Regions from separate parts of the Undibacterium sp. Di24W genome, predicted to be linked through region 2. Evidence: riboswitches for the same ligand, from Rfam matches in the RefSeq annotation. Region 2 holds a riboswitch; the other holds the start of a gene.
The links. Region 2 has a riboswitch for thiamine pyrophosphate ahead of thiC (phosphomethylpyrimidine synthase ThiC). Riboswitches for the same ligand answer to the same signal wherever they lie in the genome.

Region 1: linked by a shared signal. The riboswitch ahead of ACO0KZ_RS15140 (TonB-dependent siderophore receptor) and the one ahead of thiC (phosphomethylpyrimidine synthase ThiC) in region 2 are both predicted to bind thiamine pyrophosphate.

Annotation. Positions count from the first base shown of each region.
Region 1 is NZ_JBMPOP010000007.1:3-11,632, reverse strand. It holds gene ACO0KZ_RS15190 (dihydrofolate reductase) at 1-26, opposite strand, end outside; gene ACO0KZ_RS15185 (thymidylate synthase) at 45-839, opposite strand; gene ACO0KZ_RS15180 (sensor histidine kinase) at 1,004-2,611, opposite strand; gene fdx (ISC system 2Fe-2S type ferredoxin) at 2,907-3,245, opposite strand; gene hscA (Fe-S protein assembly chaperone HscA) at 3,266-5,131, opposite strand; gene hscB (Fe-S protein assembly co-chaperone HscB) at 5,230-5,733, opposite strand; gene iscA (iron-sulfur cluster assembly protein IscA) at 5,758-6,081, opposite strand; gene iscU (Fe-S cluster assembly scaffold IscU) at 6,131-6,517, opposite strand; gene ACO0KZ_RS15150 (IscS subfamily cysteine desulfurase) at 6,588-7,805, opposite strand; gene iscR (Fe-S cluster assembly transcriptional regulator IscR) at 7,887-8,369, opposite strand; gene ACO0KZ_RS15140 (TonB-dependent siderophore receptor) at 8,556-10,682, opposite strand; TPP riboswitch at 10,740-10,839, opposite strand; partial or broken gene ACO0KZ_RS15135 (DUF4214 domain-containing protein) at 11,143-11,630, shown strand, end outside.
Region 2 is NZ_JBMPOP010000005.1:170,261-181,890, reverse strand. It holds gene ACO0KZ_RS12355 (thiazole synthase) at 1-585, opposite strand, end outside; gene ACO0KZ_RS12350 (endonuclease domain-containing protein) at 894-1,181, opposite strand; gene thiS (sulfur carrier protein ThiS) at 1,187-1,387, opposite strand; gene thiC (phosphomethylpyrimidine synthase ThiC) at 1,396-3,309, opposite strand; TPP riboswitch at 3,394-3,495, opposite strand; gene ACO0KZ_RS12335 (tetratricopeptide repeat-containing diguanylate cyclase) at 3,684-5,819, opposite strand; gene ACO0KZ_RS12330 (valine--tRNA ligase) at 6,403-9,222, shown strand; gene ACO0KZ_RS12325 (hypothetical protein) at 9,350-9,853, shown strand; gene ACO0KZ_RS12320 (hypothetical protein) at 10,130-11,044, opposite strand; gene ACO0KZ_RS12315 (tetratricopeptide repeat protein) at 11,181-11,630, opposite strand, start outside.

The DNA of each region.
Region 1 (11,630 bases), on a different contig from region 2:
CTTAAATTTGGTACTGGGTCAGACATATTTAATAATCTTTATTTTCATACGGCTACAGGTGCCTTTATGTGTGGATGAAACACATAATTTTCAATCTCGAAGTCATCAAATTTATAATCAAAAATTGAGTCAGGCTTACGTAAGATTTTCAGACTTGGCAAAGCGAAGGTTTCGCGTGACAGTTGTTCTTTGACTTGGTCTAAGTGGTTACTGTAGAGGTGACAATCGCCGCCTGTCCAGATGAAATCGCCGACTTCTAATTCGGTTTGCTGTGCCACCATATGTGTCAATAACGCATAGGAAGCAATATTGAAGGGCACGCCTAGGAAAATATCCGCACTGCGCTGATACAACTGGCAAGAGAGACGACCATCGGCTACATAAAATTGAAAGAATGCGTGGCAGGGGGGTAACTTCATTTGCGGAATATCGGCCACATTCCATGCAGACACGATCAGGCGGCGCGAGTCTGGGTTGGTTTTGATTTGCTCAATCAATTGTTCGATTTGGTCTACATGACCGCCGTCAGGCAAAGGCCAGCTGCGCCACTGAGAGCCATAGACTGGACCTAGATCGCCATTTTCATCGGCCCACTCATCCCAAATAGAAACGCCATTTTCTTTTAAATATTTGGTGTTGGTCGAGCCCGCCAAAAACCAAATTAACTCGTGAATAATTGATCGTAGGTGCAGTTTCTTAGTAGTGACCAGCGGAAAGCCCTGACTTAAATCAAAACGCATTTGATAGCCAAAGACCGAAACTGTGCCAGTCCCAGTGCGGTCTGTCTTCACATTGCCATGCTGCTGCACGTGACGCATAAAGTCGAGATATTGTTGCATTTTACTTAGTTTTAATTAGTCGTTGAAACGGTTGAAATGCTGCTAAAGAAATTGCTATGTTCCGCATTTCTGTACAGGCATTGCAAAAAAAGCCTTTCCACTCGAAATGGCAAGACTGTGTAATTTCAGAGTAAGTGATTAGTATAACAGCTCAGCCTAATCGCTTAGGCACGCATGCTATCTTCGTGACCATCTTGACTACCTGGTGCGACTAAAGGAATTGTCATTTCAAAGCGTGCGCCTTGATTTGGCTCGCTGGTTACGCGAATGTCGCCCCCTAACACATTAGTAATGATATTAAAGGTGATACTGAGACCGAGACCGCTTCCACCTCTACCAAATTTCGTGGTGAAAAATGGTTCAAAAATTCGTTTGATGATACCCGGAGGTATACCTTTGCCAGAATCTTCAAAAACAATTAGCACCTGATCACCCTGACGTCGGGCCATACAGCGCATATAACCTTGGCTCATTCCGTCTAGTCCATGAACAACTGCGTTATTGACCAAATTACTAAATACCTGGCCTAAGGGCCCTGGATAGCTGTCGAGTTCGATGTCGTCCGGGATGTCCAGTTCAAGATTGAACGGTGTTTTTCGTAGACTGGAATGCAGCAAGGCTGCAAGCTCTTGGAAGACGATGACCAAGGTGAACTTGCGGCGTTGTGCACTCGATTGATCAACCGCAACTTGTTTGAAATCACCGACCAGTTGTGCTGCTTGTTGTAAGCCACGCATTAATAATTTACTCGACTCCGTTGCTGCTTCGACATACTGCGAAAGATCGGAACGTCGCATAGTACCTTCAGTCATTGCTTTACCTATCTGACGTGTTTCGTCACTTAAGGTGCTGGCGACCAATAGGCAATTGCCGAGCGGGGTATTGAGCTCATGGGCAACGCCTGCAACCATAGAGCCTAGAGCGGCCATGCGTTCAATCCTGGCCAGTTCATTTTGGGCGCTATTGACACTGGCCAGAGCTGCTTCTAAATGATGGTTGGCATTTTCTAATTCTTGTGTCCGTTGTCGAACCTTTGATTCCAATGTGCCAGAGTATTCGAGCAATTGCTGGTTTTTAATTTCCAGTTCTCTAAACGAGCGTTGTAAAGCTTGACGGGTAGCCTCTAAACTGACGGCGAGATGGCCGATTTCATCTTTACGATCAAAAGCTATGACTTCGTTGAGTTCGCCATTAGCGAGCATGTCCGATTTTTCGATCAGCTGCTTGATAGGCAATACTAATCGCCATTGCAGTACGACAAAAATGCAGAGTACTGACAGAAGGAAGGACGTGGCTGTCACAAAAATAGCGCGGTAGACATTCGCTGTAATCTCTGCAAGCATAATATCTTCGGCGAAAGTCAACTGAACCTCGCCGATTACTTGTTCGCCATGCATAATCGGTTCGGATTTGGTACGAAATGGCCCTTTTTGGCTTGCTTTACGTGAGGTTGTAATAAAGGTTTTTTTATCTGGCAGTGTGATGACGTTGATCTCTGAAACATTGGGGTTGGAGAATACGACTTCACTGGATAAATTGGCGATTTCTGGGGTGATTTGCCAAACAGGTTCGCTCAAAATAACAGCTAGAATTGCTGCTGAGCGCTTATGATCATCTTCGAGCTTCTGTAAGCTATCCGCTCTAATTGTACTTAACTGAGTAGGTATTAAAACGGCTGACGTAACTAATAAACCGAAAAATACGGCCAAGACCACCGCCAAGCGTAGAGTGATACGACTGATAATCGAGGAAATGAAAGTGGGTTTTTTCATGGACTCACCACTTTCTTTATTTCACTTAGGGTCAGCAGCATACGTCGTCTTTCGTTTTTACAGATATCGTGCCATGAACTGTTGGCATAAATCAGTAGTGGTTACTGGAAGGCGGTGCAAGTTCTTGTTGGTATTTATCGCAAGAAATTCTTTCTGATGGTAAAAGGTTTTAGTACTTTGCACAAGTGAAGCCATCGCAGTTATGCCAATTCAATTCGTACTAAACAGAAAAACTACAACGAGCTTGCGGTCGGCACGGGCGACATTTGATTAAATGAAAACAATTGTTTCGCTTTTAATGATTTTCACGAGCGTGATTAATGGTGTATTTTGGAATTTCGATGGTGATATCTTGTTCGCCGAGTTTTACTTGACAAGACAGGCGCGAAGTTGCTTCTAAGCCCCATGCCGCGTCGAGCAAATCTTCTTCATCATCCGTTGATTCATTTAAAGATTTAAACCCCTGACGAACTACAACGTGGCAAGTAGTGCAGGCACAAGACATTTCGCAGGCGTGTTCAATTTCGACGTCGTTTTCGACTAGCGCTTCGCATAAGGATTTTCCTTCTTCAACTGCTATGGTTTTTCCATTGGGGCAGAGTTGGGCGTGTGGCAGGATAGTAATAATAGGCATGATGTTCTTTATCTGGAAAATTATTCAAACTCGTTCAGGTTTTTACCCGCGAGAGCACTGCGTACGCTTTGATCCATGCGACGTGCGGCAAATTCTTCTGTGCCGTCAGCGAGTGCGGTGATTGCGGATTTGATGGCATCGTGGTCGTTGCCTTGCTTACTTAGGCGTAAACTTTCAATCAGTGCTTCGATTTGGCGCAATTCATCAGCGCTTAACAAATGTTTGTCGCCAGCCAAGGCGGATGCTATCGCTAATAGCAAACGATCCGCTTCGACTTGTTCTTCGCGTAAGGCACGGGCTTGCATATCGCTGTCTGAAGAACTGAATGAGTCTTGCAACATGCGTGCAATTTCATCATCTGCCAGACCATACGAGGGTTTGACGACAATAGATGACTCCACACCAGAACGCATTTCACGCGCAGAAACTGACAGTAAACCATCGGCATCGACTTGATAAGTAATGCGTATGCGGGCAGCGCCAGCCGCCATAGGTGGAATGCCACGCAATTCAAATTTAGCAAGTGAGCGACAATCGCTGACTAGTTCGCGTTCTCCCTGAACAACATGAATCGCTAAAGCGGTTTGCCCATCTTTGAACGTTGTAAATTCTTGCGCACGGGCGCAAGGAATCGTAGAGTTGCGTGGTATGACCTTTTCAGAGAGTCCACCCATAGTCTCAATACCCAAAGACAGTGGAATCACGTCCAATAGCAACCAGTCGTCACCAGCGGCGCGATTGCCTGCTAATAAATTCGCTTGAATTGCAGCACCGAGTGCGACGACTTTGTCTGGGTCAATATTCGCTAATGGCGTGGTTTCGAAAAAATCAGCAACTGCTTTGCGAACATGCGGCATCCGAGTTGCGCCGCCGACCAGGACAACGCCATCAATGTCGTCGACACTTAATTTTGCATCGCGCAAAACTTTGCGGCATGGCGTGATGGTCTTGATGACGAGATTTTCTGTAATTTCAGTAAAAATGCTTTTGGTAATCTGCAGATGCACGACGTCGCCATTCGTGAGTTTGGCGTCGATATAGGTTGAAGTCTGCGTCGATAAAATTTCTTTTGCTTCACGTGCTTTGACCATCAGCACACTGGTATCCGCATCATTTAACAAGGATAGACCGGCTTCCTGCAAAATCCAGCAGAACAGGCGATGGTCAAAATCGTCACCACCAAGTGCTGAATCACCGCCAGTTGACAAGACTTCGAATACGCCTTTACTCATACGTAAAATTGAAATATCGAAAGTGCCACCGCCTAAATCATAAACCGCATACACACCTTCAGAACCATTGTCGAGGCCGTAGGCAATCGCTGCAGCGGTTGGTTCATTGAGTAAACGAAGTACATTCAAACCCGCCAGCTTTGCCGCATCTTTGGTGGCCTGACGCTGTGCGTCATCGAAGTATGCAGGAACAGTAATGACGGCGCCGACCAAATCGTCACCTAAAGCATCTTCCGCCTGCTGGCGTAAAGTCGCGAGAATCTGCGCGGATACTTCAACTGGGCTTTTAATACCCGCGACAGTTTTCAATTGCACCATACCAGGCTCATCGTGAAAATCGTAAGGTAGATTTTCAGCGTGAGCGATATCTTTTAACCCACGCCCCATAAAACGCTTCACAGAGACGATGGTGTTCTTAGGATCTTTCGTTTGTTCCGCCTGCGCTTTGAATCCGATATGTGCATGACCGTTCGGTAAATATCTAACCACCGATGGCAATAATGAGCGACCCTCCTCATCATTGAGAATTTCAGGAATACTATTGCGTACGGTGGCAACTAAGGAATTGGTCGTTCCCAAATCAATACCAACTGCCAAACGATGTTGGTGCGGGGCAGTGGACATGCCGGGTTCTGAAATTTGCAGTAATGCCATAATCTTGTTGTGAGGATGACGCTGTATGTCGTCGGTTTTTATTAATCTGAAGTTTGCAAAAAATTACAGGGATTCACAAAACATCAGCGAAGGATTATTCAATCATCAAACGCAGCAATATCAGCCAGAAATTTTTCTAAGAATAAACAGGCGCGAATATCTTGTGCTGCTGATTGAAAATTCCCGCGAGCTATCGCCGTGCCAGCACTTGTTATCTGCGCTTTTAAACCTGCTTGCACTTCTTTTTCCAGTTGCATCATTGCTACCATATTATGGTTGTGCCTCGCATCATCAAAGGCTTCGCGCCATTCCATTTGCTGCATTAGAAAAATCGCAGGCATGCTGGTGTTCGATTCTGTTTGCAAATCAACGCCATTCAAAAGGCACAGATAGGTCGCACGTTTAAGTGGATCTTTTAAAGTTTGATAAGCTTCATTGGCTTGCGTAGCCCACTGCATGGCAACGCGCTTTTCTGCATCGCCCGATTGCACAAATTTATCGGGATGGACAGTAGACTGTACCTCGCGATAAGCGCTATCAAGTTGGGCACGGTCTAGTTCGAAGCTGGTCGGTAAATTGAACAGCGCGAAATGATTTTGCATGGTCATGAATGTCGTCGCACCTGCTTAAATACGGAAGCTTTCGCCACAACCGCACTCGTCTTTGACGTTAGGGTTGTAGAATTTAAAGCCTTCGTTCAAGCCTTCACGTGCGAAGTCTAATTCAGTGCCGTCAATGTATGGCAAGCTTTTCGGATCGACAAACACTTTCACACCGTGAGTTTCGAAGATTTGATCCTCGTCACCAACTTCGTCGACATATTCCAATTTATACGCCATACCGGAGCAACCCGTGGTACGGACGCCGAAGCGCAAGCCTATGCCTTTGCCGCGACGTTCCATATAACGGATGACGTGTTTTGCTGCTTTTTCTGTCAGAGTAATCGCCATGATCTATCCAATTTGCGCTAAAACTGCGCGAAAAATAAGTTGAATAAAGTTATTCAGCGCTATGTTTGTTTTTGTAATCGAGTACTGCTGCTTTGATCGCGTCTTCTGCCAAAATAGAGCAGTGGATTTTGACTGGTGGTAGTGCCAATTCTTCGGCGATTTCCGTGTTTTTGATGCTCAAAGCTTGATCTAAAGTTTTACCTTTAACCCACTCAGTGACTAGTGAAGATGAAGCAATCGCAGAACCGCACCCATAAGTTTTGAATTTGGCATCTTGAATCACGCCATCTGCGCCGACTTTGATCTGCAATTTCATTACGTCGCCGCAAGCAGGTGCGCCGACCATGCCGGTACCGACCGTGTCATCACCTTTTTCAAACGCGCCAACATTACGTGGATTCTCGTAGTGATCCAATACTTTTTCTGAATATGCCATGATAAAAATTCCTTTTGTAAGCTAATAATTTAGTTCATCAATGCGAAATAAACTCGCAAACTCTGTCAAATTAATGGGCAGCCCATTGAATTGTTGAAATGTCGATACCGTCTTTGTACATATCCCATAATGGCGACAATTCACGCAATTTGCCGACTTTGGATTTCAAAAGTTCTATCGTGAAATCAATGTCTTCTTCCGTCGTAAAGCGACCGATGGTAAAACGAATCGAGCTATGCGCTAATTCATCGCTGCGACCCAAAGCGCGTAAAACGTAGGATGGTTCCAAACTAGCAGACGTACAAGCTGAGCCTGAAGACACTGCAATGTCTTTAATCGCCATAATCAGAGATTCGCCTTCGACGTAGTTGAAACTGACATTCAAATTATGCGGAACGCGGTGATCCATATCGCCATTGATGTAAGTTTCTTCGATTTCACTCAAACCTTTAGACAAACGATCACGCATGGCGCGAACGTGGGCTAATTCGCTAGTCATTTCTTCTTTAGCGATGCGGAAGGCTTCACCCATACCAGCGATTTGATGCGTTGCCAAAGTGCCAGAGCGCAAGCCGCGTTCGTGACCACCACCGTGCATTTGCGCTTCTAAACGCACGCGCGGTTTGCGACGCACATACAATGCACCAACGCCTTTTGGACCATAGGATTTATGGGCAGAGAAGGAGACTAAATCGACCTTCACTTTTTCCAGATCAATTTCGACTTTGCCTGTGGCTTGTGCAGCGTCTGAATGGAAAATAATGCCTTTTTCGCGGCACAATTCACCGATCTCACCAATTGGTTGAATTACGCCAATTTCGTTGTTCACCCACATCACAGACACTAAAATCGTATCAGGGCGGATGGCTTCTTGGAGTTGTTCTATGGTGATCAACCCGTTATCTTGTGGTTGCAAATAAGTCGCTTCAAAACCTTGGCGCTCGAGTTCACGCACAGTGTCTAACACTGCTTTATGCTCGGTCTTGACGGTGATGATGTGCTTGCCTTTGCCTTTGTAAAACTGTGCAGCACCTTTTAATGCGAGGTTATTGCTTTCTGTCGCGCCTGATGTCCAGATGATTTCACGGGAATCGGCATTGACCAGTGCAGCAACATGACCACGTGCAGCTTCGACTGCTGCTTCTGCATCCCAGCCATAAGCGTGGCTGCGTGAAGCTGGATTGCCGTACTGCGCGCGCAGATAGGGGATCATTACGTCGGCAACACGCGGATCAACCGGGGTCGTCGCTGAGTAATCCATGTAAATTGGAAAGTGGGGCGCTTTCAGCGTGTCGATCAAAGTTTTTGTCAATGGCACTGATACGTGTGTAGATGCGGTAGTTGCGGCAGTCATTCAAAACTCCAAATTTTAGGAAATAGTGCGTTCGGCATGTCCGTGACGAACGATAACAATAGGTTTATCTTGGGCTTTTTGTTTTTGTTGGTTGACCAAGTCTTGCAAAGAAACAGAGTCTAAATAGTCGACCATCTTGGCGTTCAGGGTTGCCCACAAATCATGTGTCATGCAGTGAATGCCACTATCGTGATCACTGCCATGGCAATTACCTTTGCTACCGCATTGGGTGGCATCTAGTGGCTCATCGACCGCGATAATAATGTCTGCCACGGTCACATTTTGTGCCTTGCGGGCGAGATTGTAACCACCGCCGGGACCGCGCACGGATTCAACGATTTCATGGCGACGCAGCTTGCCGAATAATTGTTCGAGATACGATAAAGAAATATCCTGGCGTTGGCTAATGCCTGCCAGCGTGACCGGTCCATTGTCTTGACGTAAGGCAAGATCGATCATGGCTGTAACAGCAAATCGGCCTTTAGTGGTTAGACGCATGAGTCAATACTCCAAACTTGTTTAGTGATGCTTGGCGAAAGTCGTGAACAAACTTTAATCCCGAGCAATTGACTCAAGTATAGCAAACTTGAGTAATCTTGTCAGGTACTGCCTGATTTTGCAGAATAGGAGGGTGTGAGGGGCGTAGAGGCGAACTTGCTTGCTCGCCTCTATAAGAAATAATGTTTAGAACTCGAACTGTCCCGATATTTTATAAATACGCGGTGCGCCTGGGAATAAGTAGCCGCCCAAACTTTGCGTTACATCACGCCAGTAGAACTTGTTAAACGCATTGTTGATATCGAAGCGGAAAGTGCTGACGACGCCATTTAGCTGCGTTGTGTAGCGGGTGCCAAGATTGACTACGTTGTAGCTAGGCACGGTGACTTTATTGTCAGGGCTAAACGACTTGCTGCCTGAGTATTGCCAGGATGCGGTCAAGTGCGCGCCATTAAAGATGCTTGGTGCGTAATCGGTGAAAACCGTGGATTTAAAGTTCGGCACATTGGTCACGCGTTTGCCTTCAACTGTCGGGTCGCCCGTATTATTTTGACGCGCGTTCATTGCGGTAGCGCTGGCGCCAAGTGTCCATTCCTTGCTTAAGTTGCCTTGAGCGGACAATTCGAATCCGCGATGCTCAGCTTCCCCTGCGCTGACATAGAAATTGGCAGAATTCGTATATTCGAGTGGCTTAGTGATGCGGAATAGTGCGCCAGAAACATTGAAGTCACGGTCTAGTGCAGCTTTGAAGCCGACTTCCACTTGCTTGGATTTGCCTGCGTCGAGCATGCGATTTTCATTCTTGGTGCCAAATGGTGCTACGCCGCCGTGTTCCAAGCCTTCGCTGGCGCTGGCATACGTGCTGATGGCATTGTCAAGTTTAAATACCAGTGCCAGGTTCGGCAGATTGTAGCTTTGTTCAAAGTCGGGGCTACCTGCTTGCGCGCGGTCTACCTTCAGATGGCGTAAGCCTACGTGCAGGTCGAGTTGACTATTTAAGCTAATAATGTCTTGTGCAAAGAGTGAAGTTTCTTTATCAGTACGGCGCAAAGAAACTGGTCCTGTTTTCTTGCTTGATGGAGGTACAGCGACTGGGCGAAATAAATTGCTACTGCCCGCGTAATCGTACACATAGTCACCAAAGTAATCGCGACGTTGTGAATTGCTCAAGCCAATAGCTAATTTATGCTGCACATCGCCAGTGCTGAATTTGCCATTGAGTAGGGCTTGTGCGCCACGTAACGACTTGGACTCATTTAAACTGCGGTAGTCGTAGACATCGTAGTCACCGTTGGCGCAATAGCCAGGATATAGATCTTGTGCGCCACAACCATAGGGAAATGCAGTGTAATCATCGCGCTTGAATTCATGATGGTTGCTGGAGACGGTTGCGATCCAAGTGCTGTCTAGTTGATATTCAAAACGCAGACCAAGATTGCGATTGGTAGTCTCAACTGGCTTTGCCCATTTTTGATCATTCAGCATCAAGTCGGCGGAGATGCCGCGCGGCAGCTTGGTGCCGTTAAATAATTGAAAACCCGGTACTGATAACTGTGATTTGTGTTGGTGGTCGAGATCGATCTGGAATAAAGCTTGTGGGCTGATTTGCCAGTCAAATGCAGCGGATATAAATTGGCGTTCACCGTCGGCACCTTTGACGTAGGAGCGTAATTTTTCACCCGCCGCATTGATGCGATAACCGAATTGTTTATCTTCAGATTTGCCGCCCAGATCAAGTGCGCCATACAAAGTGCCGCGTTCGCTAGCTTCCAAAGTGATGGCGCGCACTGGGGTATTGCTAGGGCGCTTAGTGACATAATTTAAGATGCCCCCAGGTGTTGTAAGGCCAGCTTGTAAACCGCTGATGCCTTTTAAGATTTCTAGGCGTTCTTTGTTTTCTAAAGGAATGGCGGCGTCACCTGGAATTGCAAAGCCATCTTTGCGATAACTTGATGAATTATCGAGTGCGAAGCCGCGAATGGAAAACTGTTCTGCGTAGCCGATGGCGTTGTAAGCCTCGTTCACGCTGGCATCGAATTTCATCGCATCGGTGGTCTGGCGAATTCGCAAGTCTTGCAATTGATTTGCAGAGAATACGGTGATGGAGAGCGGCGTGTCTTGCAAGGTATTTTCGATAAAACCGCCGACTTTACTTGTTTCAGTTTTTCCGCTGCGGCTACCGCTGATAACGACTTCTTGCAAAGTATGCTCTTTGCTTTGGGCGTAGGCTGTGGTGGAAATAGTAAATGCTTGCGCAATCGCGATGGCAACTAGACTTAAGCGGAAATTAATACTGCAACGTGGATTGGACATGATGTGCTCTTCTACTTGGTTATGTCTGGGCGAGCCAAGCAAAAGAGGGCGGATGAGCAGAGTCATCTTGCGCTTCCCTTCGCTGGCATTATCCAGATCAGGTTCAAGGGACTATCTCACCCGTACAAAAATGCGCACAGGACCCCTAGCGAAGGCGAGACTTTAACATAAAATTTATTGGACTGAATTGGCAGCGGAGTGTAGATAGCAATTAGTTATTTGCATAAGTAAAGAGGTAATTTCTATTTTAGCTGGATTTAAATTTCTATTGCTGTTTTTTAAAGGTATTTTGGAAGCTTTTAATCGAAGTCTACTTGGCTCTAACTAAATACTGTTACTTAAATGAGTCGCCTAGAGTTAAAACGTGGCAACATTAAATCCGTTATGTTAATGTTCATCGGAAAAATTTCTAGCAGTATTTAATCTACGTTTTCTTTTGTTTTTTCTTAGGGTAAATAACATGGCAATTACAGCGGCAATGCGCACACAGATTACAGAGTTATACGTTTCTCTATTCGGCCGCGCACCAGAGCGTGACGGCTTGGCATTTTGGGTTGGTAAATTAGATGCAGGCGCAACTTACGCGCAAATCGCTCAACAAATGTTTGATGTTGATCCAGCACGTGCTTACTATCCAAAATCATCCACGAACAAAGAATTGGTAGAAAAATTCTACTCCAACGTATTGGGTCGTGCTGCTGATGCGGACGGTGTGACTTTCTGGACTGGCAAATTTGATGCAGCGGGTAAAGTGACTGTGGGTGACGTATTCTCACAAATCATCACAGCGGTAAAAGGCTACACAGGTACAGACCAAGCGGCGTTGGATTCTAAAGCCCTGTTCTTGAACAAAGTGGCAGTGGGTGAATACTACGGTTTCACCTTGAACAGCAATGATGTTGCTGGTGCAACGACGATCATGGCTAACGTGACTAAAGACCCAGCGTC
Region 2 (11,630 bases):
TACACCGGCATCGACGATGATAGGCACATTAGCTTGTTCGATAATGAGAGAAAGATTCCACGGATTCAAAATACCCATGCCAGAACCAATCAACGATGCGAGGGGCATCACCGCCACACAACCGATATCTTCTAGCATACGCGCTTGTATCGGATCATCGCTGCAATACACCATCACATCGAAACCATCTTTCACTAAGACTTTCGCGGCTTCTAAAGTCTCTGGCATATTCGGGAACAAGGTCTTTTCATCACCCAAGACTTCGAGCTTACATAGTTGATGGCCGCCAAGGAGTTCACGACCTAATTGCAAAGTATAAATCGCATCTTTAGCGTTATAGCAGCCTGCCGTGTTTGGCAGGATAGTATATTTCGACATAGGGACGACATCGAGTAAGCTCGGTGCGTTTGGATCTTGACCGATGTTCACGCGACGAATCGCTACCGTGATGATTTCTGCACCGCTGGCTTCAGTGGCTAGTCTGGTTTGATCTAGGTCTTTGTATTTGCCACTGCCGACTAAGAGGCGGGACTTATAGGTTTTGCCTGCTATGGTCAGGCTGTTTGGTTTTGTTTGTGTTGTCATCGTTTTTGTCCTAATTGGTTTTTTACTCGTCTATCTACATGAAACCCATCCCCATCCCAGCCTTCCCCTTGAAGGGGAAGGAGTGTTCATCGACTAATACTACGATTAGAACCGGAGCATCCCCCCCTTCTAGGGGAAATTGGTGGGGTTTCGCAAAGCTCGCTTTGCGCCACCAATTTCTAAGCCGCTTGCAAGCGGCGCAGTGGACGGCTAGGGTGGGGATGGGTATCAGTATTTACTTGCTCTTATGCAAATCCACCTTCCGATAGATCTCTTCCATCACATTCTCCAACTCATCAATTACCTGATTATTCCAAAATCGAAAAAATGACGAAACCGGCATCGTTCAAACACTTGGTTCGATAGTCGTCATATGCTTGGGAATCTGCATGCTGAGAACCATCCAGCTCAACAACCAACTTCAATTCCAAACACACAAAATCCAAAACAAAGTTCAAGAACGGATATTGTCTGCGAAATTTCACGCCTAATTGTTGACCACGCAATCTAGCCCACAACAAACGCTCAACATCGGTCATCTCCTTACGCAGTGAACGTGCATTCACAGTAATTTTTGGACTAGAAGAGTTCCGCATAAATGCTACCCACCACCTATTGCTCTCACCACGTCAACCTGATCGCCAGCCCGCAGGGCGTGTTGCTGCCACAGTGCACGCCGTATCACTTGACGATTGACAGCGACAGCAATCGCTTGATTACCTAACCGAAGTTCCGCAATCAAACTATGCAAGTCGGTTTCTGATGGCAAAGAACGTGGTTCGCCATTAAGTTGAATTTCCATCACAACACCTAAGATTTTTTATAAATTTCCGCGCCGGATTTCACGAACTCAATAGCTTTGACTTCCATACCTTTTTTCAGTGCATCGATTTCGCTAATACCTTGCGTCGCGGCGTAGTCACGTACTTCTTGCGTAATTTTCATAGAGCAGAAATGTGGCCCACACATGGAACAAAAGTGCGCAACTTTGGCAGAGTCTTTAGGCAGGGTTTCATCATGAAACTCGCGCGCCTTGTCCGGATCTAGACCTATATTAAATTGGTCTTCCCAACGGAATTCAAAACGTGCTTTCGATAGAGCGTTATCACGGATTTGCGCACCTGGGTGCCCCTTCGCCAGATCAGCGGCGTGAGCAGCGATTTTGTACGTAATGATGCCGTCTTTGACGTCAACTTTATTCGGCAAACCCAAATGTTCTTTCGGCGTGACGTAACATAACATCGCCGTGCCATACCAACCGATTTGCGCGGCTCCTATACCAGACGTGATGTGATCATAGCCCGGTGCAATATCAGTCGTCAGTGGCCCCAAAGTATAAAATGGCGCTTCATGACATTGCTCCAATTGCAGATCCATATTCTCTTTAATCAGATGCATAGGCACATGACCCGGGCCTTCTATCATCACCTGCACGTCATGTTTCCAAGCGATTTGTGTGAGTTCGCCTAGCGTCTCTAATTCACCCAATTGCGCTTCATCATTGGCATCGTAAATAGATCCTGGACGCAGACCATCTCCCAAAGAAAATGACACATCGTAAGCCTTCATGATTTCGCAGATGTCTTCAAAATGCTCGTACAAAAAACTCTCTTTATGATGAGCAAGGCACCACTTCGCCATAATCGAACCACCACGCGACACAATGCCCGTCATCCGTTTCGCCGTCATCGGCACATACTGCAAACGCACACCCGCATGGATCGTGAAATAATCAACGCCCTGCTCTGCTTGCTCAATCAAAGTATCGCGGAAAATTTCCCAAGTTAAATCTTCAGCCTTACCGTTCACTTTTTCCAAAGCCTGATAAATCGGCACGGTGCCAATCGGTACGGGTGAATTGCGGATAATCCATTCGCGGGTTTCATGTATGTGTTTGCCTGTCGACAAATCCATCACATTATCGCCACCCCAGCGTATCGCCCAGGTCATCTTTTCGACTTCTTCACCGATCGATGAAGTCACTGCCGAGTTACCAATATTCGCATTAATCTTCACCAAGAAATTGCGCCCGATAATCATAGGCTCCACTTCAGGATGATTGATGTTCGCGGGAATAATCGCGCGACCGCGCGCAATTTCATCGCGCACGAATTCTGGTGTAATCGTTGCAGGAATCGAAGCACCGAAAGATTGACCAGGATGCTGACGCCCCATCATCGTTGCCAGTTTTTCACCCATAGGACCAGAGTTCTTCAGATTTTCCAGATACTCCTGGCGTCGCATATTTTCACGGATCGCGACATATTCCATTTCTGGCGTGACGATACCCTGCCTGGCGTAATGCATCTGTGTGACATTCTTGCCTTGTATTGCGCGGCGTGGTTTGCGTCGCAGATTAAAACGCAGTTCATGCAGCTTAGGATCATTTAGACGTTCTATGCCGTAGTCAGAACTCGGACCCGCTAATTCTTCCGTATCATGTCGCTCAACTATCCATGCGCCGCGCACTGAAGCTAAGCCCGAGCGAATATCGATTTGCACCTCGGGATCGGTGTAAGGACCTGAGGTATCGTAGACATAAATAGGGGGATTTTTTTCAGCGCCGAACATCGCTGGCGTATCCGCTTGCGAGATTTCGCGCATAGGTACGCGGATGTCAGGGCGACTTCCTGTCACATATATTTTGCGAGAATTGGGTAAGGCTTGGATAGCGGCTTCGTCGACCTTGGCGGTGGCGGACAAAAAATGTGGGTTGGCGTTCATTTGGCTCCTTTGCTTTATTGATGGCACGGAGCCAGCAAAGGAGTTTCCAAATTAAGCGATGGCGCACCTTAAATTCAGGTGGCATCACGGCTTTGGCTGCTTCCCTTCGCTGGCATTATCCAGATCAGGTTCAAGGGTATTTCTCACCCGACAGATACAAGCTTGTCAGGACCCCTAGCGTTTTACATCGTTTATTTTACTATTACTGCTGCAATCTTTAACTACATCCCGAATACGGGAATTGCCGCCGCATTATAGCGGTGATTATTTAAAATAGGCCATCCTTACTAAAAAAAATTTCAATGTAGCTGAGCAAGATTTAACCATAGATCCAAGAAATTCTTTGGCAGTATCTAGGCGGATAAAGGACAACATTACCCGCCGGAAGGTTCTTGTACAGGCCCTAAAACCTCAATGACATCCACCATATTATGTTGGATCGCCGCTGCTAAATCATGAGTTAAAGTAGGAATCGCTTCTTCGTGATTGACCAATAATCGTGACAAACCATAGGCTCGGTTACGCCCATGCGTTTTACCCAGGTACAAGGCCATATCGGCAATCTGTAATGCACGCTCCCAGTCGCAGACATCTTCAGGCACATCAGAAAACGGCACAGAAATAAAACCCGCAGTAACCGTCACAGGAATATGCTGCGCACCAACGGCGAAAGGCGTATCACCAATCGCAATCAAAACGCGCTCAACCAAACTGGTAATTTGTTCAGGATTAGATTTAGGAGAAAAAATCAAAAACTCTTCCCCACCCCAACGCATCAACATATCTTCATCCCGCACCACATTTCGCAAGCGAGTAGCAACCTCTTTGAGAACAATATCGCCAACCGCATGTCCCCAGGTATCGTTGATATGTTTAAAATGATCAATATCTAACAAGATCATGCAATCAGGATTAACATGGCCTTCCCGACGTTCTACCTCCACTCTGCCCGGACGAGCCGCCATCAAAGCGATGAACGAACGACGATTGTGTAATCCAGTAAGAGGGTCACGTACCGCATGAAATTCCAATTGCAGATTAACTTCTTGCAATTGTTCGTTGAGCTTTTTACTCCGACGATACAGCATATAAATAAAAGCACCTGCTAACAATGCTACCAACGAAGCTAGCAAGGCGACGATTTGCTGCAAACGGTGATTTTGAATGTCTGCATCTTTAAGTGCGTTATCTTTCGCCAAAATTTCTATCTGTTTCTTACGATGCTCGGCGTCAAATTGCTCCTGTAATAAAGCGACCGCCTTAGCGCGGTCAGATCGAAAAATTTCATCACTTAATTTTTGCTGTTCACGAACCAGAGCAAGCGCTTCTTTATACATACCGGCGTTTTCGTACATCATAGAAAACTCACCTAGTATCACTTCCACGTCGGTGGTGGCATGAATTTTTCTAAAGTAATCCAAACTTTGATTGACCAATTCCGCGCCTTGCGCAATTTTTCCTTGCCCCCCTAATGCAAAACCCACATTCACTCTGGCGCCTGCCACACCCCATTTATCTTCGATAGCCTCGGACTTCGCCATTGCATCACGGGCATACATCTCAGCACGTTTAAAATCTTTCTTTATCAAGTATTGATCTGCGATATTAAATAATGCCGAGGCCACGGTATAAGGTAAGTTTTCCTCGCGACCTATTTTTAAAGCGGTCTGATATTCTTTCAACGCGTCGTCATTGCGCTTTAACATGGTCAAGGCCACACCGCGCGAGATACAAATTTCGATATAGGCTTTGGGTGCAATGGTCATCGAAGAGCCCGCTAATGCTTCAGTTGTTGCATCTAAGGCTTTCTCCGGGTCTTTCATTTGTAAATACAGAGTCGAAATCGCGCTCCAAGTCCCCATCCGGGCTTGCACCTGACGTTTCGTCAAGCGCTCGGTCAATTTCAGCATTTCGAAATACTGCTTAAGTGCTTCGTCAAATTTATGCGTGATGCTATATAGACTGGCCAAGGTGCTATGGAAACGCATTTGCACCCCAGCGGAATTAGATTTAACGACACGACTACGTAGTTTTTCTAAATGTGCAAAAGCATCTGCCCCACCAGATTTATCAAAAATATCGAAACTATCGAAGATCTCAATCAATAACAATGCATCTTCATCACGCATCGTCTTTGCCAGCGCATTGAATTCGTTGACGGTTTCTTTACCCAAACTACCTTTGCCTGCGTCATAGTACAAGCCGCTTAAAATACTGAGCGTTTCGAGCCGCACTTTAGGATCGACATTAGATGGCAGTTTGTTTTTAAACTCGATGAGTTGGCGCAAACCTTCATCATTGTTTTTATCCGCGACCGCCTGAATGGCATCCAAACGCGCCATGTCTGTAGTAAGGTCGGAGTCTGCTTGCGCGGCATTGCCGATTAGAAGTAATGCTGCGAGTACGATTATTTGCAACAAAGAATTATATTTTTCATCACTTGATGCATCCAATTTTTTGTCTTCTGAACAAATAGCTAAGTTACCAGCCAAATTAAATGGATGCCTCATGTGAATATCACCTTGCCCACGTTGCCATTGCTTGCACGAAATCTAACTGAACCGATGAATAAACAGAGCCTAGTGGGCTGTTAGCTTTTGAGTCAGTTAGTTTAAACCCTGAGAGACAATACTTTACATTGTATGCCTGTCCCTCTATGTCCAACCTAGATCCACCTTATTTGCTAGTTAGGTGCTGATCAGTTACAAATTAAGTGCCGATTGCGCTTCAAGCCAGCAAATAAACTTATAACCAAAGTTATGCTAAATCATTATTTTTGTGCATAGATCTCATATCCTAACATTTACCCCACGGCATCACGGTAATTATTTGGAACTCGATTCGAATATGCGACAGAATTAAAACACCACGCCAATTTATGCTTGTCAAATATTTAGTCACGTGATTTAGAACTGATGATTCCTGCGCAATCTGATGTCGTTAGTACAAAATAATCTGAAAAAGCTGCGATATTTTCTAGCAAAGTCGAATGCTCATTTATAATCAAAGGTTTCGCTTAATGACTGACACCCTCTCTACAATTAGAGAGCTTCCTCAGTCCCCGGTCTTTAACTTCTATCGTCTGCCACTATCATGGAATTAGCCAAGTCTTTTGAACCTGCCAACATCGAATCCTTCTGGCGTACAGAGTGGGAAAAGCGCGGATATTTCACCGCGTCTACCGATGAATCACAACCTTCATTCAGTATCCAGCTGCCGCCACCCAACGTCACTGGCACTTTGCACATGGGTCATGCTTTCAACCAAACCATTATGGATGGCTTGACACGCTACTACCGTATGCGTGGCCATAACACGGCATGGGTACCGGGCACAGATCACGCCGGTATCGCGACACAAATCGTAGTCGAACGCCAGCTCGATGCACAAAAAATTTCCCGCCATGATTTGGGTCGTGAAAAATTCTTAGAAAAAGTCTGGGAATGGAAAGAAAAATCCGGTTCCACCATCACCGGCCAAATGCGCCGCATGGGTGCTTCTGCCGATTGGAAACGTGAATACTTTACGATGGATGCAGAACGCTCCAAGGTCGTGACCGAAGTGTTCGTACGATTGGTAGAACAAGGTTTGATCTACCGCGGCAAACGTTTGGTGAACTGGGACCCAGTCTTGGGTACCGCCGTATCTGATTTGGAAGTGGTGTCGGAAGAAGAAGACGGCTCCATGTGGCATATTCGTTATCCATTCGCCGATGGTAGCGGTCACTTAACCGTTGCGACTACACGTCCTGAAACTTTGCTCGGCGACGTGGCGGTTGCAGTTGATCCAACTGATGAGCGCTACACTGCTTTCGTCGGCAAAATGCTCAAACTACCTTTGACCGATCGTGAGATTCCTGTCATCGCCGATAGCTATGTCGACAAAGAGTTCGGCACAGGCTGCGTCAAGATCACGCCTGCGCATGACTTCAACGATTACGCCGTTGGTCAACGTCATAATTTAGAAATGATCAGCATTTTAACGTTGGATGCCAAGATCAATGAAAACGGCCCAGCGGTTTACCAAGGCATGGATCGCTTCGTCGCTCGTAAACAAATGGTGTCCGACCTCGATGCACAAGGTTTGCTCGAATCAGTAAAGCCTCACAAACTCATGGTGCCACGTGGTGACCGTACCAATGTCGTGATCGAACCGATGTTGACCGATCAATGGTTCATGGCGATGAGCAAACCAGCTCCAGGAGGCACGCATTTCCCAGGCAAATCGATTGCCGAAGTCGCGCTGGAAAAAGTGGCGAACGGTGAAGTGAAGTTCGTACCAGAAAACTGGAGCACGACCTACAACCAATGGCTGAACAATATTCAAGACTGGTGTATTTCACGTCAGCTCTGGTGGGGTCATCAAATCCCGGCATGGTATGGCGACAATGGCGAAATCTTCGTCGCACGCGATGAAGCAGAAGCCAAATCGAAAGCGGCTGCCGCAGGCTACACAGGCGCATTGAACCGCGATAACGACGTACTCGATACGTGGTTCTCGTCTGCTCTCGTGCCATTCTCGACAATGGGCTGGCCAGAGTTGACGGTCGATAGCAAACTGTTCTTGCCATCTTCTGTTTTGGTTACGGGCTTTGACATCATCTTCTTCTGGGTTGCGCGTATGGTCATGATGACCGCGCACTTCACCGGTAAGGTGCCATTCCACACGGTCTATGTCCACGGCTTGGTGCGCGATTCTAGCGGCCAAAAAATGTCCAAATCCAAAGGCAATACATTAGACCCTATCGATTTGATCGATGGCATCACGGTTGACGAACTCGCGGCAAAACGCACCGTTGGCTTGATGAATCCAAAACAAGCAGCGAGCATCGACAAAGCCACGCGCAAAGAATTCGCTGATGGCATCCCAGCTTACGGCACAGATGCGTTGCGCTTCACGATGGCAAGCTACGCCTCACTCGGCCGCAACATCAATTTCGACTTAGGTCGCTGCGATGGCTATCGTAATTTCTGCAATAAATTGTGGAACGCGACGCGCTTTGTATTGATGAATACCGAAGGACAAGATTGTGGTTTCACTGGCACAGCAACAGACAATGATCTCGACTATTCACAAGCCGACAAATGGATCATCTCGACCTTGCAACGTACAGAAGCAGAATTAGAAAAAGGTTTTTCTGACTACCGCTTCGACAACATCGCATCCGCTATCTATAAATTTGTGTGGGATGAATACTGCGATTGGTATTTGGAAGTCGCGAAAGTCCAAGTACAACAAGGCACCCCAACGCAGCAACGTGCAACGCGTCGCACTTTGTTACGCGTGTTAGAAGTCACGCTGCGCATGGCACACCCAGTGATCCCATTCGTCACCGAAGCATTATGGCAAACGGTCGCGCCATTGGCAGGCAAAACCTTGAATCCTGCGGGCGATTCCATCATGATGCAAGCCTACCCATTGGTGAACGCGGAAGCAATCGACGAAGCCGCAGAACATTGGATGACAGGCCTCAAAGCTGCCATCGACGCTTGCCGTAACTTGCGCGGTGAAATGCAATTATCACCAGCAGTCCGCGTACCGCTGTTACTTCAACCAGCGAACACAGCTGACAAATCCCGCATGGAAAGCTACGCACCATACATGGCTGCTTTGGCGAAATTATCTGAAGTGCAGATCGTCGATGTCTTACCAGATTCACCAGCACCAGTCTCCATCGTCGGCGAAACCAAGCTGATGTTGAAAGTAGAAATCGACGTCGCTGCAGAACGCGAACGCCTCTCGAAAGAAATGGCAAAACTCGAAGCTGAAATCAATAAGGCTCAAGCTAAACTCAGCAATGAAAGTTTTGTGGCACGTGCACCGGCAGCGGTGGTCGAACAAGAGAAAGAACGCGTCGCGGGCTTCTCTGCGACTTTGAGTAAGATGCAGGAGTCGTTTGCTAAGTTGGGATGAGATTGATATGTAGGGTGGGCACGGCTTCATCGTGCCCACGGTCGATGAAGGTGAAAAATAAAATAGACCTCCGCGTGGGCACAAAAACGTGCCCACCCTACATAGCTAAATATCAAGGACTATTGAAATGCTTAGAAAATTCAAAGATGGATTAATATTTGGAGCGGGGTTTTCGGTTGCATTCTTGGTGTTGAGTTATCTAGGATTTCTCCTCTTTACGAACATGAAGTGGACTAACAACACACCTGTATCAGAAAATGGTGAGCACATTAAAGTTGTGAAAGAAATTCCTTTTCATGAACTTAGTCCTGAAGAGCAAATCAATCGAGCAAGTGTCATTGCCCTTGCGAAGCATGAAAAACTACCGAATGGAAAGTATGCCGCCGTCGTCAAAGAATTTATAAAGAAAGACCCGAATACGACCGTCTACTACAAAATTGGCGATGAGTATCCAAGAAATCCCAACGCACCTGAAGTGGATAAGTCATACGCGGAGAATATGTTGATATTTTTCACTGGTTCACCAGCAACCATGGTTAGCTCCTTTACATATTCAGGCGAACGAATTTCTAGTCTTGGCGATATGCCGATAGAGGTGTTGCGAAATAAAAGCAGGGGAAAATCAAATTAGCTGTCCTAGCCACACACAGCTTTGCGCGTAGGTGCGTCCTGATTCTTAAATCCATTCACTACTTCATGTGCGCGATTACGTTACGCTAATTGCACCTTCAGCCATATAAGGCGGGTACACCCTTCGCTGCTTAGCCTCTGTGTACGTGGTTGATAGAGCGATCTACAGCGCGGTTTGAGCCCCCCCCCCCTCTACATGACCACTTTTTCAAGCGAGGTATAGATGTTGTGCTTAGCAGCTCAACCTACTTGCTATCGCACCCACCATGCGATTTAGTTACAAACGTTCATGATGACCAAGCACATTGACTTCGCTCGCCAACAGCCACCCTGCACGTACGCCAAGGTAGGGATCGTGCGATGCCAGAGCATTACTCTCCGCTGCCATGACCACGAAGTACCACTTTTGCCCATACTCAACGACACTGGCAAGTGCTACACCCTTACTATTTTTCAAATAGCTTCGTAGCACGTTACCGAACGCAGCTCGGTTTAAGAATTCACTCAAGCCTTGATCATATTGATCGTTTATCTTTGGGGCTAAACGCAGCTTCACTTCTCGCCTCGCCACAAAATGGAAAGATCGATCGAGGCTGCTTCTTGGAAGTACCGTGTCATGCAGAAACGGAATGGTGTCGCCGTCACGTAAGTTGGATAGACTACCGGTATGATACTTATCAACCGGATCTCCGCAACATCCCTCACTCACACTAAGTGCACGTCCTCCGTCAGATGAAACACGCAGCAAGCGTAAGGGGAAAACTGCTGGCGAGCGCACTGCAAAACCATTCTGAGTGCCATACCAAATGACAGTCGCACCACCTTCTGCACACTGAGCGCTACCGATATAAACAATATCGACTATGCCATCATGGTCGATATCAAGGAGGTAAAACGACTTGATTTCACTTGGCTCTAGTGAGCGCTGAATGAATGAGCAATCCTGTCCTTCAAATGGATCAGACGTCGAAATCGCCGCGAGGTAACTCTGCTTTAGCTTATTCTTTACTTGTTGAAATTGCGACGCTGGTAGTGTGGGCGCTCGCCCAATATTCAACCAAGTTCGCGATTCCGGGAATAGTGCCTCTGATACACGCACATAGTCGAACTCATCGGCTTGAGCAAGCTGATTAAGGCCAATTATGCATACTAAGATGAGCAAGAAACGATGTATCTTTGATGAGAGTTTCATGGTTCCTACTTTCTATTGAAGCCTTGTCGAGCGGGTAAAACACGCACCGCCTATTCTATGTATATAGTTGATCGAGCATTCTACCCGCCTTTCATAACTTCAAGTGCTCACATAACCACGGTAGATAACCAAGCAATCACTGCGCTTTTGCCGCCTCGGCCTTAGCTTCCTCAACTTCTTTCGGATTCATTTGCGACTCGGCATAGCGACGATACGTCACGGCGTCGTCATACTCGCCTGCAAGAATAAACCATTTCATAGCCTCAACTCTATCGATCGCAACACCTTTTCCTTTGAAGTACATTAGTCCTAATTGATATTGCGCACTAGCGTTCTTTTGTTGCGCTGCCTTTAAAAAAAGATCATGTGCTTTGTCATAGTCACGTGAAACGCCAATCCCACTCACATATAAAACTCCCAAGCTATACTGTGCGTCCGCATACCCAAGTTCCACTGCCTTGTTGAACCAATAGACAGCCATACCGTAATTGGGGGCGCCCCCCTTGGCTTTTGCGTACATTCGGGCGAGATTGACTTGAGCCCGGACATTATTCTGTGAGGCTGCCTTTTCGAACAGCGCTTTCGC